DNA from 3 places in the Streptomyces sp. NPDC056061 genome. Region 3 is predicted to be linked to each of the others. Evidence: riboswitches for the same ligand, from Rfam matches in the RefSeq annotation. Region 3 holds a riboswitch; each other region holds the start of a gene.
What was found. Region 3 has a riboswitch for cobalamin ahead of ACFC79_RS31515 (cobalamin biosynthesis protein). Riboswitches for the same ligand answer to the same signal wherever they lie in the genome.

Region 1 (4,275 bases), on a different contig from region 3:
TCGTACGCGGCGAGCATGATCCGCTCGGAGATCTTCGTGGACAGCGCGCGGGCCTCGGGGGAGTCGAACGGCAGCCGCAGCTGGAAGAAGACGTCCTGGAGACCCATGGCGCCCAGGCCCACCGGGCGCCACTTGGCGTTGGAGCGCCCGGCCTGCTCGGTCGGGTAGAAGTTGATGTCGACGACCCGGTCCAGGAACGTCACCGCGGTGCGGACGGCGGCGTCCAGCCGCTCCCAGTCGATGCCGCCGTCGGCGACGAACGCGCCGAGGTTGACCGACCCCAGGTTGCAGACGGCCGTCTCGCCGTCGTCGGTGACTTCGAGGATCTCGGTGCACAGGTTCGACGAGTGGACGACACGGCCCGGCTCGGCGGTCTGGTTCGCGGTCCGGTTGGCGGCGTCCTTGAACGTCATCCAGCCCTGGCCGGTCTGCGCGAGGGTGCGCATCATCCGGCCGTACAGCTCGCGGGCCGGCATCGTCTTGCGGGCCAGGCCCTTCGCCTCGGCGGCCCGGTACGCCGTGTCGAACGCGTCGCCCCACAGGTCGACGAGTTCGGGCACGTCGGAGGGGGAGAACAGCGACCAGTCGCCGTCCGCGTCGACCCGGCGCATGAACTCGTCCGGGATCCAGTGCGCCAGGTTGAGGTTGTGCGTGCGCCGCTGGTCCTCGCCCGTGTTGTCGCGCAGCTCCAGGAACTCCTCGATGTCCGCGTGCCAGGTCTCCAGGTAGACCGCGGCGGCACCCTTGCGGCGGCCGCCCTGGTTGACGGCGGCGACGGACGCGTCGAGCGTCTTCAGGAACGGCACGATGCCGTTGGAGTGCCCGTTGGTGCCGCGGATCAGCGAACCGCGGGCCCGGATGCGGGAGTACGGCAGACCGATGCCGCCCGCGTGCTTCGAGAGCCGCGCCACCTGGTGGTAGCGGTCGTAGATCGAGTCGAGCTCGTCGAGCGGGGAGTCCAGCAGGTAGCAGGAGGACATCTGCGGGTGCCGGGTGCCGGAGTTGAACAGCGTCGGCGACGACGGCAGGTAGTCGAGCCGGCTCATCAGCCCGTACAGCGCCGCGACCTCGTCCACGGCCTGAGGCGATTCGTCCTCGGCGAGACCGGACGCCACCCGCAGCATGAAGTGCTGCGGGGTCTCGATGACCTGGCGGGTGTGCGGGTGGCGCAGCAGGTAGCGGCTGTGCAGGGTCCGCAGGCCGAAGTAGCCGAAGCGGTCGTCGGCGCCGTCGAGGAGGGCGCGCTCGACCAGGGCGTCCAGGGCCGCCGCGTGGGCCGCGACGAACGCGGCGGTGCGGTCGGCGATCAGGCCCTCGCGGTGGCCGACGGCGACGGAGGCGGAGAAGGAGACCGCGCCCTGGCCCGCCGCCTCGTCCGCGATGGTGCGGGTGAGCAGCCGGGCGGCGAGCCGGGAGTAGGCGGGGTCCTCGGAGATGAGTCCCGCGGCGGCCTCGGTGGCCAGCGACCGCAGCTCGGCCTCGTCGGCCCGTGCGCTGCGGCCCCGCAGCGCGGCGGCGGCCACCCGTCCGGGATCGGCGTCGGGAAGGTCGACGGTGAGGTCGGTCAGGGTCCGCAGCAGTGCGGTGCCCGGCCCGTCGTGTGCGGTTCCCTCGGACTCGGCCGCTACGGACGCGGCGACTGAGGCCGGATCGGCTGGCGCGATGGTCACGTGGTGCTCTCCCTCGCTCGGCTCGGGGCCGGCGGGGGAACGGGGCAGCCGGGCAGCACGGAGCCCTGGGCGGGCGGCACTGCGTACGGCGTCCACCGGCCCATCCGCGAGGCCCGGACGTCTGGCACCCGGATCGGTCGAGCCGGGTGCGCTGTCGGCAGGTCGTCGGACTTGGTCGGGTGTGCGCAAAAGCGCACTGAACACACCGTTGCGGGACAGTTCCGGATTCGCACCGGATTCCCCTGCGACGACAGCGAGGATGAGCATACATGTGGGGGCCGCTCGATGAGGCAGCCCCCAGATGTTGTGTCGGCCTCCGTGTGTCGGGCCCGCAGGAGGCGCCCTGCGGGCCTCTCCCCGGACGCCGGACGGCCCGCCACCCGCCCCCTTCCGGCAGGGGCGGGCCGTCCGGGGCCCGGGAGGGCGGTCAGCGGATGGCCGGCGCTCCTGCGGTGACCGGGGGCAGTTCCACCTGGACGCCAGGGTCGCCCGCGTCGGCCGTGTAGTCGGCCGGGGACGTCTCGTCGGTGCCGGCGGGCGCCTTCGCCGCGTTCAGGACGAACGTCAGCACCACCGTCACGACCACGTTCAGCACGAACGCGGTGAGGCCGATGTAACCGATCTCACCGATGCCCGGGATCTGAGCGGACGAACCGCCGAAGTGCTTCTGCGTGGACGACTGCACCCCGTACGCGGCCACCGTGCCGTACACCATGCCGACCGCCCAGCCCGCGAGCAGCGCCCAGCGGTGGAACCAACGGGTGAACAGACCGCCGACCAGGGCCGGCATCGTCTGGAGGATCCAGATCCCGCCGAGCAGCTGGAAGTTGATCGCGACCGTCTTGTCCATGGTGAGGACGAAGGCCAGCGCCCCGACCTTCACCAGCAGCGACACCAGCTTGGAGACCTTGGTCTCCTGCTCGGGGGTCGCGTCGGGCCTGAGGAAGTCCTTGTAGATGTTGCGGGTGAAGAGGTTCGCCGCGGCGATCGACATGATCGCCGCGGGCACCAGCGCGCCGATGCCGATGGCGGCGAAGGCCACCCCCGCGAACCAGTCGGGGAACATGTTCTCGAACAGCTGCGGAATGGCCAGCTGTCCGTTCTCCACATCGATCCCGGCGGCGATCGCCATGAAGCCGAGCAGTGCCAGCAGACCCAGCATCAGCGAGTACAGCGGCAGGATCGTGGTGTTGCGCCGGATCACGTTCCGACTGCGGCTGGAGAGCGTCGCCGTGATCGAGTGCGGGTACATGAAGAGCGCCAGCGCCGAGCCCAACGCCAGGGTGGCGTAGCCCCATTGGCCCGCCTCGCCGGGCGCCAGGGAACCGGTGGGCTTCCCTCCGGGCGGACCGGCGAACTTCTCCTGCGCGGCGGCGAAGATGTCGTGGAAACCGCCGAGTTTGATCGGGATGTAGATGATCGCCACCGCGATGACCAGGTAGATCAGGCCGTCCTTGACGAAGGCGATCAGTGCGGGTGCCCGCAGGCCGGAGGAGTAGGTGTAGGCGGCGAGCACCGCGAACGCGATCAGCAGCGGCAGGTCCTTGACGAACCAGTGGGTGTTCTCGCCGCCGCCGACGCCCATCACGTCCAGCACCGCCTGGATGCCGACGAGTTGCAGCGCGATGTACGGCATCGTGGCGAGGATGCCGGTGACGGCGACCGCCAGCGACAGGCCCTTCGAACCGAACCGCCCGCGCACGAAGTCCGAGGTGGTCACGTACCCGTGCTTGTGCGAGACCGACCACAGCCGGGGCAGGAAGGTGAAGATCAGCGGGTACACCAGGATGGTGTACGGCACGGCGAAGAAGCCCGCCGCGCCCGCCGCGTAGATCGCCGCGGGTACGGCGACGAAGGTGTACGCCGTGTAGAGGTCGCCGCCGAGCAGGAACCAGGTGACCCAGGTTCCGAACGACCTTCCGCCCAGGCCCCATTCGTCGAGGCTCGCCTCGTTCTCGGCCTTGCGCCAGCGTGCCGCCAGGAAGCCCATGACCGTGACGGCCAGGAAGAAGAAGACGAAGACGCCGAGCGCGACGCCGTTCACGCCGTCCTTCATGCCGATGCACCCCCCTTGCGGGAGCGCTGGTCACGCTGCCACAGCTTGTACGCGGTCGCGGTGAGCGCGGTGGAGATCAGGACCCAGAGCATCTGGTACCAGTAGAAGAACGGGATACCGATGAAGGTGGGGTCCACCTTCGCGTACGAACTCACCCAGAGCATCGCGACGAACGGCGCGACGAGGCACAGGGCGATGACCACCCTCACGGGTGTGATGGCGGGTGGCTTTCCTTCCGGGCTTGCAGACATGCGGCGACTCCGTCCCCTCGCTGATCACCTGCTGTGGTGCGCAGGAAATCTAGGGGAGGTTTCCGGTCAGCGTCACCCCCCGGCCGCATCGCGGTCCGGAAACAGTTCCGTGAACGGGTGCACACATGCGAAATCCGGTCGGGCGTACGGGAGTTCATCCGTCCCCGGCATGCGGTCCGCCCCCGTGGGGAACGGCGTTCCACGGGGGCGGACGGGGTGGTGGTGCGGCGGGGTGGGCGGTGGCCGGAATCGATCGTCCGGACGCCCTGCCGGGGCTCGCTGGGGCGTCCGGCCGGGA
Region 2 (4,275 bases), on a different contig from region 3:
TGGCGTCCGGGGCGATCCGCGCACAGGCGGTGCGCTGTGCGGGCGGCGTCCGCCCGTCCGGGGCGTCCGAGGCCGTGCCCGGGTCGATGACGAGCGCGATCCGCTTGGATCCCTTCTCGGCCGGGGTGTCCGCGCAGATCTTCGCGAAGTCGGGAGCGGTGCGCGGTCGTGCGGAGTCCTGGGAGTCCTCGCTCACCGAGAACCGGAATCCCTGCACCGAGCCGTCGTCCGGCCGGACCAGGGCCGGGCCCTGGGTGGCGTACGTCCAGCCGGTGCCGGAGCCCTCCCAGAACGACCAGTACCGGTAGCCGGCCGCCCGGGCCGGTCCCGCGCACAGCACCGCCAGGACGGCTCCCAGGACCACGACTACCGCGCCGGACCTTGCCGACCGCCTCACAGCTGCTGGTTCTTCCGGCGGCCGCTGATCAGGAACCCGACACCGGCGCCGACGACGAGGCCGATCCCGACGAACCACCACACGCCGCCGATCACGTCGTCGCCGCTGTGGACCTGGTCCTTCTGCGTGGCTTCGTACCCGGTGTCGGTGGACGGGTCGGGCGTCGTGATCGCCGCGGGCTTCGGCCCTGCCGCGTTCAGTCGGTCGACGAGGTTCACGCCGCCGAAGTCCCGGGCGTCGCTGCCGGTCGCGTGCGCGGCAAGGATCAGCTGCGCGTAGGCGGCGGGGCCGTTCTGCTCCGCCCAGGGACCGGAGTTCTTCTTCAGCCAGGCAACGGCCCCGGCGGCCTTGTCCTGGTGGCCGGAGGCGGACAGCGCCACGACGGCGTCGGCGGTGTTGCCGAAGTCGGGCTGCGGGGCGGTGTCCTCGGCGCCGGGCATCGGCGCGAGGTCGAGGTGGCCGTCGGCCGCGAGGGCCCCGGCGAGGAAGTGGGCACCGTTCTGGGCGGCCTGCTCGGGGTTGAGGTCCGTGCCGGGGTGGCAGCTGGTCCCCTTGGCCGCGGCATTGTTGCCGGTGGCCAGGGCCTTGCCCATGGTGCCGAGCACGGCCGCGGCGGTGGCGTCCGCGTTGGCGGCGAGCTTCCCCGCCTTGTCGGCCTGATAGGCGAAGGCGCCGCCGTCCTTGCCGCCGCACGGGATCGACAGCGCGAGCAGCGGGTCGTACGGGGTCTTGCCGCCCGGGGTGGTGATGTCCGCGAGCTGCTGGCCCTGCCGGGCGAGGGCGCCGATCACCAGCGAGGTGGAATTGGCGTCGCTGGGCTGTCCGGCGGCGTAGCCCCAGCCGCCGTCCTCGTTCTGCACCGACTTCAGCCAGCGGACCGAGTCGTTCACGGTCTCCCGGTGCCCGTCCACCTCGACGAGCGCCTGCACGGCGACCGCGGTGGCGTTGGTGTCCAGCATCGTCTTCGCGTCGCACGGCCGGGAGACGTCGGCCCGGTACGCGGCGAAGGCGCCGTTGTCGCACTGCTGGCCGATCAGCCAGTCGACCGCCTTCGCGGAGGGCGTCACTCCCTCGACCCGCTGGGCGAGGAAGGCGAGCGACTGTCGCCAGACGCCGTCGTAGGTGGGGTCCTTCGTGCCGTACAGCCCGGCGGGCAGTGGGGCGGACCGGGTGGGCGGCGGGGTCGGCGCCGCGATCGCGATTGGGGTGGCCGCGCTGAGCAGGACGGCGGTGGCGGCGAGCGTTGCCGCGCTGCGGCGTACGGTCATGGCGGGCGGGGCCTCTCCTGCACGGGGAACCGGGGACGGGCACGCTCACGCACCAGGCTCCGGCTCCGTATACCTCGACGGTGCCGACCACCGGGGTTCCGGTGGTACGAGCCGGTCACGACCGCGGACAGGGCATTCCGACTCACCGTCCGCAGGACGGCTCACGGCTGCGTGGTCAGTGCCGGATTCGCACCGGCTTCCCCCTGTACGGGCATGATGACGACCGTCCCACTCTACCGGGCGGTCCGGAAGCACCCCCGGGGCCCGCCCCACGGCTGCGGTCGACGAGGTACGTCGCCGATGTCACACCGCGAGGTACGTCACGGGATCGCTCCCCGCCACCGCCTCCGCGCGCCCCAGCTTCACCAGCCGCCGCAGATGGGCCTCCGCCTCCGAGACGGCGATGTTGCGCGAACCGGGCGGGATCTGCTCCCAGGGCCGGTTCCACTCCATCCGCTCGGCCAGTTCCCACGGGGTCAGCGGCACGGTCAGCAGCCCGAGCAGCCCGGTCAGCCGCTCCTCGTGGTGGACGAGGAGTTCCCGCACCCGCCCCGCCGCGTCCGGGAACGCGTACTGATGGGCGGGCAGCACCTCCGCGACCCCGAGCCGCCCGATCCGCTCCAGCGAGTCGAGGTAGTCCCCGAGGGGGTCGGTGACGGTGGCGTCGTCCGGGTCCTCGTACAGCCCGATGTGCGGGCTGATGCCCGGCAGCAGATGGTCCCCGGAGAACAGCCGCCCCCGCCCCGGCAGCTCGGCCGGATGCCGCTCCTCCAGGTGGAGGCAGACGTGGCCGGGGGTGTGCCCCGGCGTCCAGACCGCACGCAGCCGCCGCCCCGCCAGGTCCAGCAGTGCGCCGGGCACGATCTCCCGGTCCGGGAGCGCGGCCCGCGCCCCGGGCAGCGTGCTCATGCGTCCCCGTTCCGCCGCCGCGGCCCGCAACGGCGCGAGATGCGCCTCGGGCGCCCCGACCGCGGTGAGCTTGCCCACCAGATATGTCAACCAGGTGCCGGGCTCCGACTCGCGGGTGCGGCGCACGATCTCGGTATCCGCCGCGTGCATGGCGATCCAGGCCCCGGACGCCTCGCGGACCTGCCCGGACAGTCCGTGGTGGTCGGGGTGGTGGTGGGTGATGACCACGCCGTGGATGTCGGCGACGTCCGTGCCGACGGCGGCCAGCCCGGCGGTGAGCGTGTCCCACGCCTCCGGATCGTCCCAGCCGGTGTCGATCAGGACCGGCCCGCGATCCGTGTCCAGGACGTGCACCAGGGTGTGGCCGAGCGGGTTGTCCGGGATGGGCACCTTGATGCTGTGCACGCCCCCGCCGTGGTCGGTCACCTGCGTCATGGGCTCCCCATCTCCCCGCGGCCCGGCCGGTTCGCCGGACGTTCGGACGTGACGGCCGTTGCGACGGCCGTGCGGTGCGCACTCGTCGACCACTGTAACGAGAACTTGTTTCAGTAGTAGCCCCGGTCGACCACCTTCGGCGTCCGGGTGGAAGGCGGGCTGGTGCGCCCGGATGAGGGGGCGGGGCGGGGCGGGGCCGGTGGTTCCGGCTTCCGTGCGGCTCGTTGTTGCGACAACTGGCAATAACTAGGCAGTGGTTAAGCGAAAAAGGGTTGTTGTGATCCGCTACCTTGAGCCCGTGGCTGACAACACGCGACAACAACTGATCGCTGGGCGCTACCTGTTGCTCGAACGCCTCGGCAGCGGAGGCATGGGAACCGTGTGGCGCGCCACCGACCGCCTGCTGGGGCGAATCGTCGCGGTCAAGGAAGTGCATCTGCAGACGGGCGGCGAGGAACTCGCCCAGCGCGCCCGTCGCGCGCATCGCGAGGCCCGCGCCATCGCCGGGATCTCCCACCCCAACGTGGTGGACGTCTACGACCTCGTGAGCCACGAGGACCGGCTGTGGCTGGTGATGGAACTCGTGAAGGGCCGCTCGCTGGCCGAACACGTCGCCGCCCTCGGCCCGATGCCCCCGTCCCGGATCGCCGGGATCGGCCTTGAACTGCTCGCCGCGCTCGACGCGGTGCACGCCATCGGCGCGCTGCACCGGGACATGAAGCCGGCCAACGTCCTGATGCGCGAGGACGGCAGTGTCGTGCTCTGCGACTTCGGCATCGTGGCACTCGCCGACACCACATCACTCACCACACCCGGCGCGGTGATCGGCACCCTGGACTTCATCGCCCCGGAACGCCTGAGCGGCCGTCCGGCGGGACCGCCCAGCGACCTGTTCTCACTGGGCGCCACCCTGTGCGCGCTGCTGTCCGGTCATTCCCCCTTCGCCCGCCCGGAGCCCGTCGCGGTCCTGTACGCCGTGATGAGCGAACAGCCGGAGATCCCGGCAGGTGCCGGGCCGTTGACCCCGGTGCTCGAAGCCCTGCTGCGCAAGAACCCGGCCGAGCGGCCGACCGCCGCCCAGGCGGCCGCCCTGCTGCGCCCACTGGCCGCCGCGCCGGGCCTCGCGCCCACGCCCGGAGTCCAGCCGCCGCACGACCCGCCCGCCCCGTCGGGGGCGGGGCCCTCGGCCGATCCGGAGACGCCGCGACGTCGGCCGTCCCGCCGGGCGGTGCTCTCGGCCGGACTTGTGCTCACGGGAGGAATCGG
Region 3 (4,275 bases):
GCGGCGGGACGGCGGGAGGCCCCGGCCCGGCTCCGCGCCGGGACGCCCCGGACGCGCCCGCCACCGACACCGCAGCGCCCTGCCCAGTTCATCTCCCGTTCACCCAGGTTGCCTACGGTCCACGTGCCAATGACGTCGAACGATTGCCTGGGTAAATGGAACACATCACGCTGCTCCTCGCGATTGTGATCGTGACAGCTCTAGTGTTCGATTTCACGAACGGTTTCCACGACACCGCCAACGCGATGGCGACCACCATCTCGACCGGCGCGCTCAAACCGAAGACCGCGGTGGCCATGTCCGCCGCTCTCAATCTCGTCGGCGCGTTCCTGTCCGTGGAGGTCGCCAGAACGATCTCCGGCGGGATCGTCGACGAGGACGGGTTGCGGACGGAGGTCATCTTCGCGGCACTCGTCGGCGCCATCCTGTGGAATCTGCTGACCTGGCTGGTCGGGCTGCCGTCCAGTTCCTCGCACGCCCTGTTCGGCGGCCTCATCGGCGCGGCGGTGATGTCGGCGGGCTGGTCGTCGGTCAACGGCGGAACCGTCGTCACCAAGGTGCTCATCCCCGCGGTCGCCGCCCCGATCGTCGCCGGTGCCGCCGCGCTGCTGGCCACCAGGCTGACGTACCGGATCGGCGGGAAGATCCGCGACGAGGCCCAGGAGAAGGCCACCGCCAAGGGTTACCGCGCCGGTCAGATCGCCTCGGCCGGGCTTGTCTCCCTCGCCCACGGCACGAACGACGCGCAGAAGACCATGGGCATCATCACCCTGGCCCTGGTCACCGGCGGGGTGCTGCACCCGGGCGCCAACCCGCCGGTCTGGGTGATCGTGTCCGCCGGTACGGCCATCGCGCTCGGCACCTACCTGGGCGGCTGGCGGATCATCCGCACGATGGGCAGCGGCCTCACCGACCTCAAGCCGCCGCAGGGCTTCGCCGCCCAGACCAGCGCGGCCACCGTCATCCTGGCCTCCTCGCACCTCGGGTTCTCCCTCTCCACCACCCAGTCCTGCTCCGGCGCCGTCATGGGTGCGGGGCTCGGCCGCCGGGGCGGTGTGGTCCGCTGGTCCACCGCCACCCGGATGTTCGTCGCCTGGGGTCTGACCCTGCCGGCCGCGGGTCTGGTCGGCGCGGGTGCGGAGCTCCTGACCAAGCAGGGCACCTGGGGCGTCGTCGTCGTCGCGGCGCTGCTGGTCGCGGGTTCCGGCTCGATCTGGCTGCTGTCGCGCCGCAAGCCGGTCGGCCACGGCGACGTCGCACCGGCCGAGGGCCACGTCGAACCCGCCGGGGTCGTCACCACGGCCATCGCCGCCGTCAGCCCGCCGCCCACCATCGCGGCCCACACCGCGGCACAGGACCTCATGACCACCATTCCGGCCCCGGCCGCCGCCGTCCAGGACCCGGCGCGCCCGGCCGCCGTGTGACGACCCGAAGGAAATCAGCATGAAAATCGACTGGGCGGCTCTCGGCTCCGTCTTCGGTGTGTCCCTCGTCGTCACCGTCGCGCTGGTGGGCCTCTTCACCCTGGGCATCGTCGGTCTCGCCAAGCAGCCCGAACCGGCGGCGCAGGGCGGCTCCGGCGGCTCGCAGCTGCTGGCCCGCGCGGGCGCGTACCTCTGCTTCGCGCTGTGCGCGGCGGCGGTCGTCTACGGGATCTATCTGATCGTCGTCTGAGCCTCTTCCTCCGCACTCCCCCGTCGGGCCGGACACCCTCCGTGTGTCCGGCCCGACGCCGTGCGCCGCGGCCCGATGTGGGTCTCGGCACACTGCACCGGCGCAGGTCAACGGCGAGTTGACGGGCGTTCTCGGTGCGTGGTGGACTGCCGGAGCCAATTACGGCGACAGCAGAGGAAGCCGGTGCGAATCCGGCGCGGTCCCGCCACTGTCACCGGGGAGCGGCCCCCACACCGGGAACGTCACGGCACGCCACGCGCGAGCTGGAAGGCCGGGGGAACCGCGGATCCGGGAGCCAGGAGACTCTCGTCGCCGATCACGTCGAACCAGGGCGCGGACCCTGAGTGAGGACATGTCGCCATGCCTGGCAGCCGTGCGTCCCTTGCAGCGGCGCTCTCGCCGAGAGCCGCCCGAACGATGTCCCTCCGAGGCACGACGGCAGGCTGAGCCATGCGTGCCGACCGCATCTTCGCGTACGGCGCCACGGCCGGTCTGATCGGCGATCTGCTGCTCGGTGACCCCCGCCGGGGGCACCCGGTCGCCGCCTTCGGGCGGACCGCGGCGGGCGTCGAGCGCCGTCTGTGGCGCGACCACCGCGGGTGGGGCGCGCTGCACACCCTCGTCTGCGCCGGAGGCGCCGCGGGCGGTGCCGTGCTGCTCACCCGCGCCCTGCGGGGTCGCCCCGCCGCCTCCGTCGTGCTGACCGCGGCCGCCACCTGGTCCGTCGTCGGCGGCACGTCGCTGGGGCGGGAGGCGCGGGCCATCGGCGGCGCGCTGGCCGCCGGGGACGTGGAGCTCGCCCGCGAGCGGCTGCCGCATCTGTGCGGGCGCGACCCGCACTCCCTGGACGGGCCGCAGATCGCCCGCGCCGTGGTGGAGTCCGTGGCCGAGAACACCTCGGACGCCGTGGTCGGCGCCCTGGTGTGGGGGGCGCTGGCCGGGGTGCCCGGCCTCGTCGGATTCCGGGCCGTCAACACCCTGGACGCGATGGTCGGCCACAAGTCGCCCCGCCACCGGCGCTACGGCTGGGCCTCCGCCCGCCTCGACGACCTCATGGGCTGGCCCGGCGCCCGGTTGACGGCCCTGCTCACCGCGGCCGCCGGAGGGCGGCCCCGGGACGCGGTACGGGCCTGGCGGGCCGACGCGGCGAAGCACCCGAGCCCCAACGCGGGCCCGGTCGAGGCGTCGTTCGCGGGTGCGCTGGGCGTACGCCTGGGCGGGACGCTGGCGTACGGCGGCCGGGTCGAGCACCGGCCCGTGCTGGGCGGTGCGACCGGCCGGGCGGTGGGGACCGAGGACATCGAGCGGGCGGTGCGGCTGTCGCGCCGGGTGGGCGCGCTGGCGCTCGGCGTGTGCGTGGCGGCCCGGCTGGGCGCGGGCCTCGCCGCCCGCCGCATCGCCGCGGCGGGCGGCGCAGGGGCCCGGAACACCCGGGTACCAGGTGCGGGCGGACGGCGACGGATCGCGGGACGGAGACGGATATGAGCGGCGGACTGCTGATCGCCGGCACCACCTCGGACGCCGGCAAGAGCGTCGTCACGGCGGGTATCTGCCGCTGGCTCGTGCGCCGGGGCATGAAGGTGGCGCCCTTCAAGGCGCAGAACATGTCGCTGAACTCCTACGTCACCCGGGAGGGCGCCGAGATCGGCCGCGCCCAGGCGATGCAGGCGGCGGCCGCCCGGGTGGAGCCGACCGCGCTGATGAACCCGGTCCTGCTCAAGCCCGGCGGCGACCGCTCCAGCCAGGTGGTCCTGATGGGCAGACCGGTGGGCGAGATGAGTGCCCGCGGCTACCACGGCGGTCGCCAGGAAGCGCTGTTCGGCACCGTGGTGGACTGCCTGGAGCAGCTCCGGGGCACGTACGACGCGGTGATCTGCGAGGGCGCGGGGAGTCCGGCCGAGATCAATCTGCGGCGCACGGACATCGTGAACATGGGGGTCGCACGCGCGGCGGGCTTCCCGGTCGTGGTCGTCGGCGACATCGACCGCGGCGGCGTCTTCGCCTCGTTCTTCGGCACGACCGCGCTGCTCGCCGCCGAGGACCAGGCACTGATCGCGGGCTACCTGGTGAACAAGTTCCGGGGCGACGTGTCGTTGCTGGAGCCGGGCCTGGAGATGCTGCACGGGATCACCGGGCGCCGGACGTACGGGGTGCTGCCCTTCGCACACGGTCTCGGCATCGACGAGGAGGACGGCCTGCGAGTCTCGCTGCGCGGTGCCGTGCGCGAGTCGGTCGTCGCGCCGCCGCACGGCGAGGACGTGCTGCGGGTCGCGGTGTGCGCGGTGCCGTTGATGTCGAACTTCACCGACGTGGACGCGCTGGCCGCCGAACCGGGCGTCGTCGTCCGGTTCGTGGACCGTGCCGAGGAACTCGCCGACGCCGACCTGGTCGTGGTGCCGGGCACCCGGGGCACCGTGCGGGCGCTGGCCTGGCTGCGCGAGCGCGGTCTCGCCGACGCGCTGGCGCGGCGGGCCGCCGAGGGCCGGCCGGTCCTCGGGATCTGCGGCGGTTTCCAGCTCCTCGGCGAGCACATCGAGGACGAGGTGGAATCCCGGGCCGGGCGGGTCGACGGGCTGGGCCTGCTCCCGGTACACGTCCGCT

Region 1: linked by a shared signal. The riboswitch ahead of ACFC79_RS02200 (ribonucleoside-diphosphate reductase subunit alpha) and the one ahead of ACFC79_RS31515 (cobalamin biosynthesis protein) in region 3 are both predicted to bind cobalamin.
Region 2: linked by a shared signal. The riboswitch ahead of ACFC79_RS04360 (prenyltransferase/squalene oxidase repeat-containing protein) and the one ahead of ACFC79_RS31515 (cobalamin biosynthesis protein) in region 3 are both predicted to bind cobalamin.

The regions. Positions count from the first base shown of each region.
Region 1 covers NZ_JBHJWQ010000001.1:491,635-495,909, forward strand. Annotated here, with positions in the region: gene ACFC79_RS02200 (ribonucleoside-diphosphate reductase subunit alpha) at 1-1,670, opposite strand, end outside; cobalamin riboswitch at 1,809-1,937, opposite strand; gene mctP (monocarboxylate uptake permease MctP) at 2,098-3,726, opposite strand; gene ACFC79_RS02210 (DUF3311 domain-containing protein) at 3,723-3,977, opposite strand.
Region 2 covers NZ_JBHJWQ010000002.1:54,944-59,218, reverse strand. Annotated here, with positions in the region: gene ACFC79_RS04365 (SCO2322 family protein) at 1-397, opposite strand, end outside; gene ACFC79_RS04360 (prenyltransferase/squalene oxidase repeat-containing protein) at 394-1,665, opposite strand; cobalamin riboswitch at 1,774-1,912, opposite strand; gene ACFC79_RS04355 (MBL fold metallo-hydrolase) at 1,969-3,009, opposite strand; gene ACFC79_RS04350 (protein kinase) at 3,308-4,275, shown strand, end outside.
Region 3 covers NZ_JBHJWQ010000030.1:56,773-61,047, forward strand. Annotated here, with positions in the region: gene ACFC79_RS31505 (anion permease) at 156-1,424, shown strand; gene ACFC79_RS31510 (hypothetical protein) at 1,444-1,674, shown strand; cobalamin riboswitch at 1,847-1,980, shown strand; gene ACFC79_RS31515 (cobalamin biosynthesis protein) at 2,125-3,159, shown strand; gene ACFC79_RS31520 (cobyric acid synthase) at 3,156-4,275, shown strand, end outside.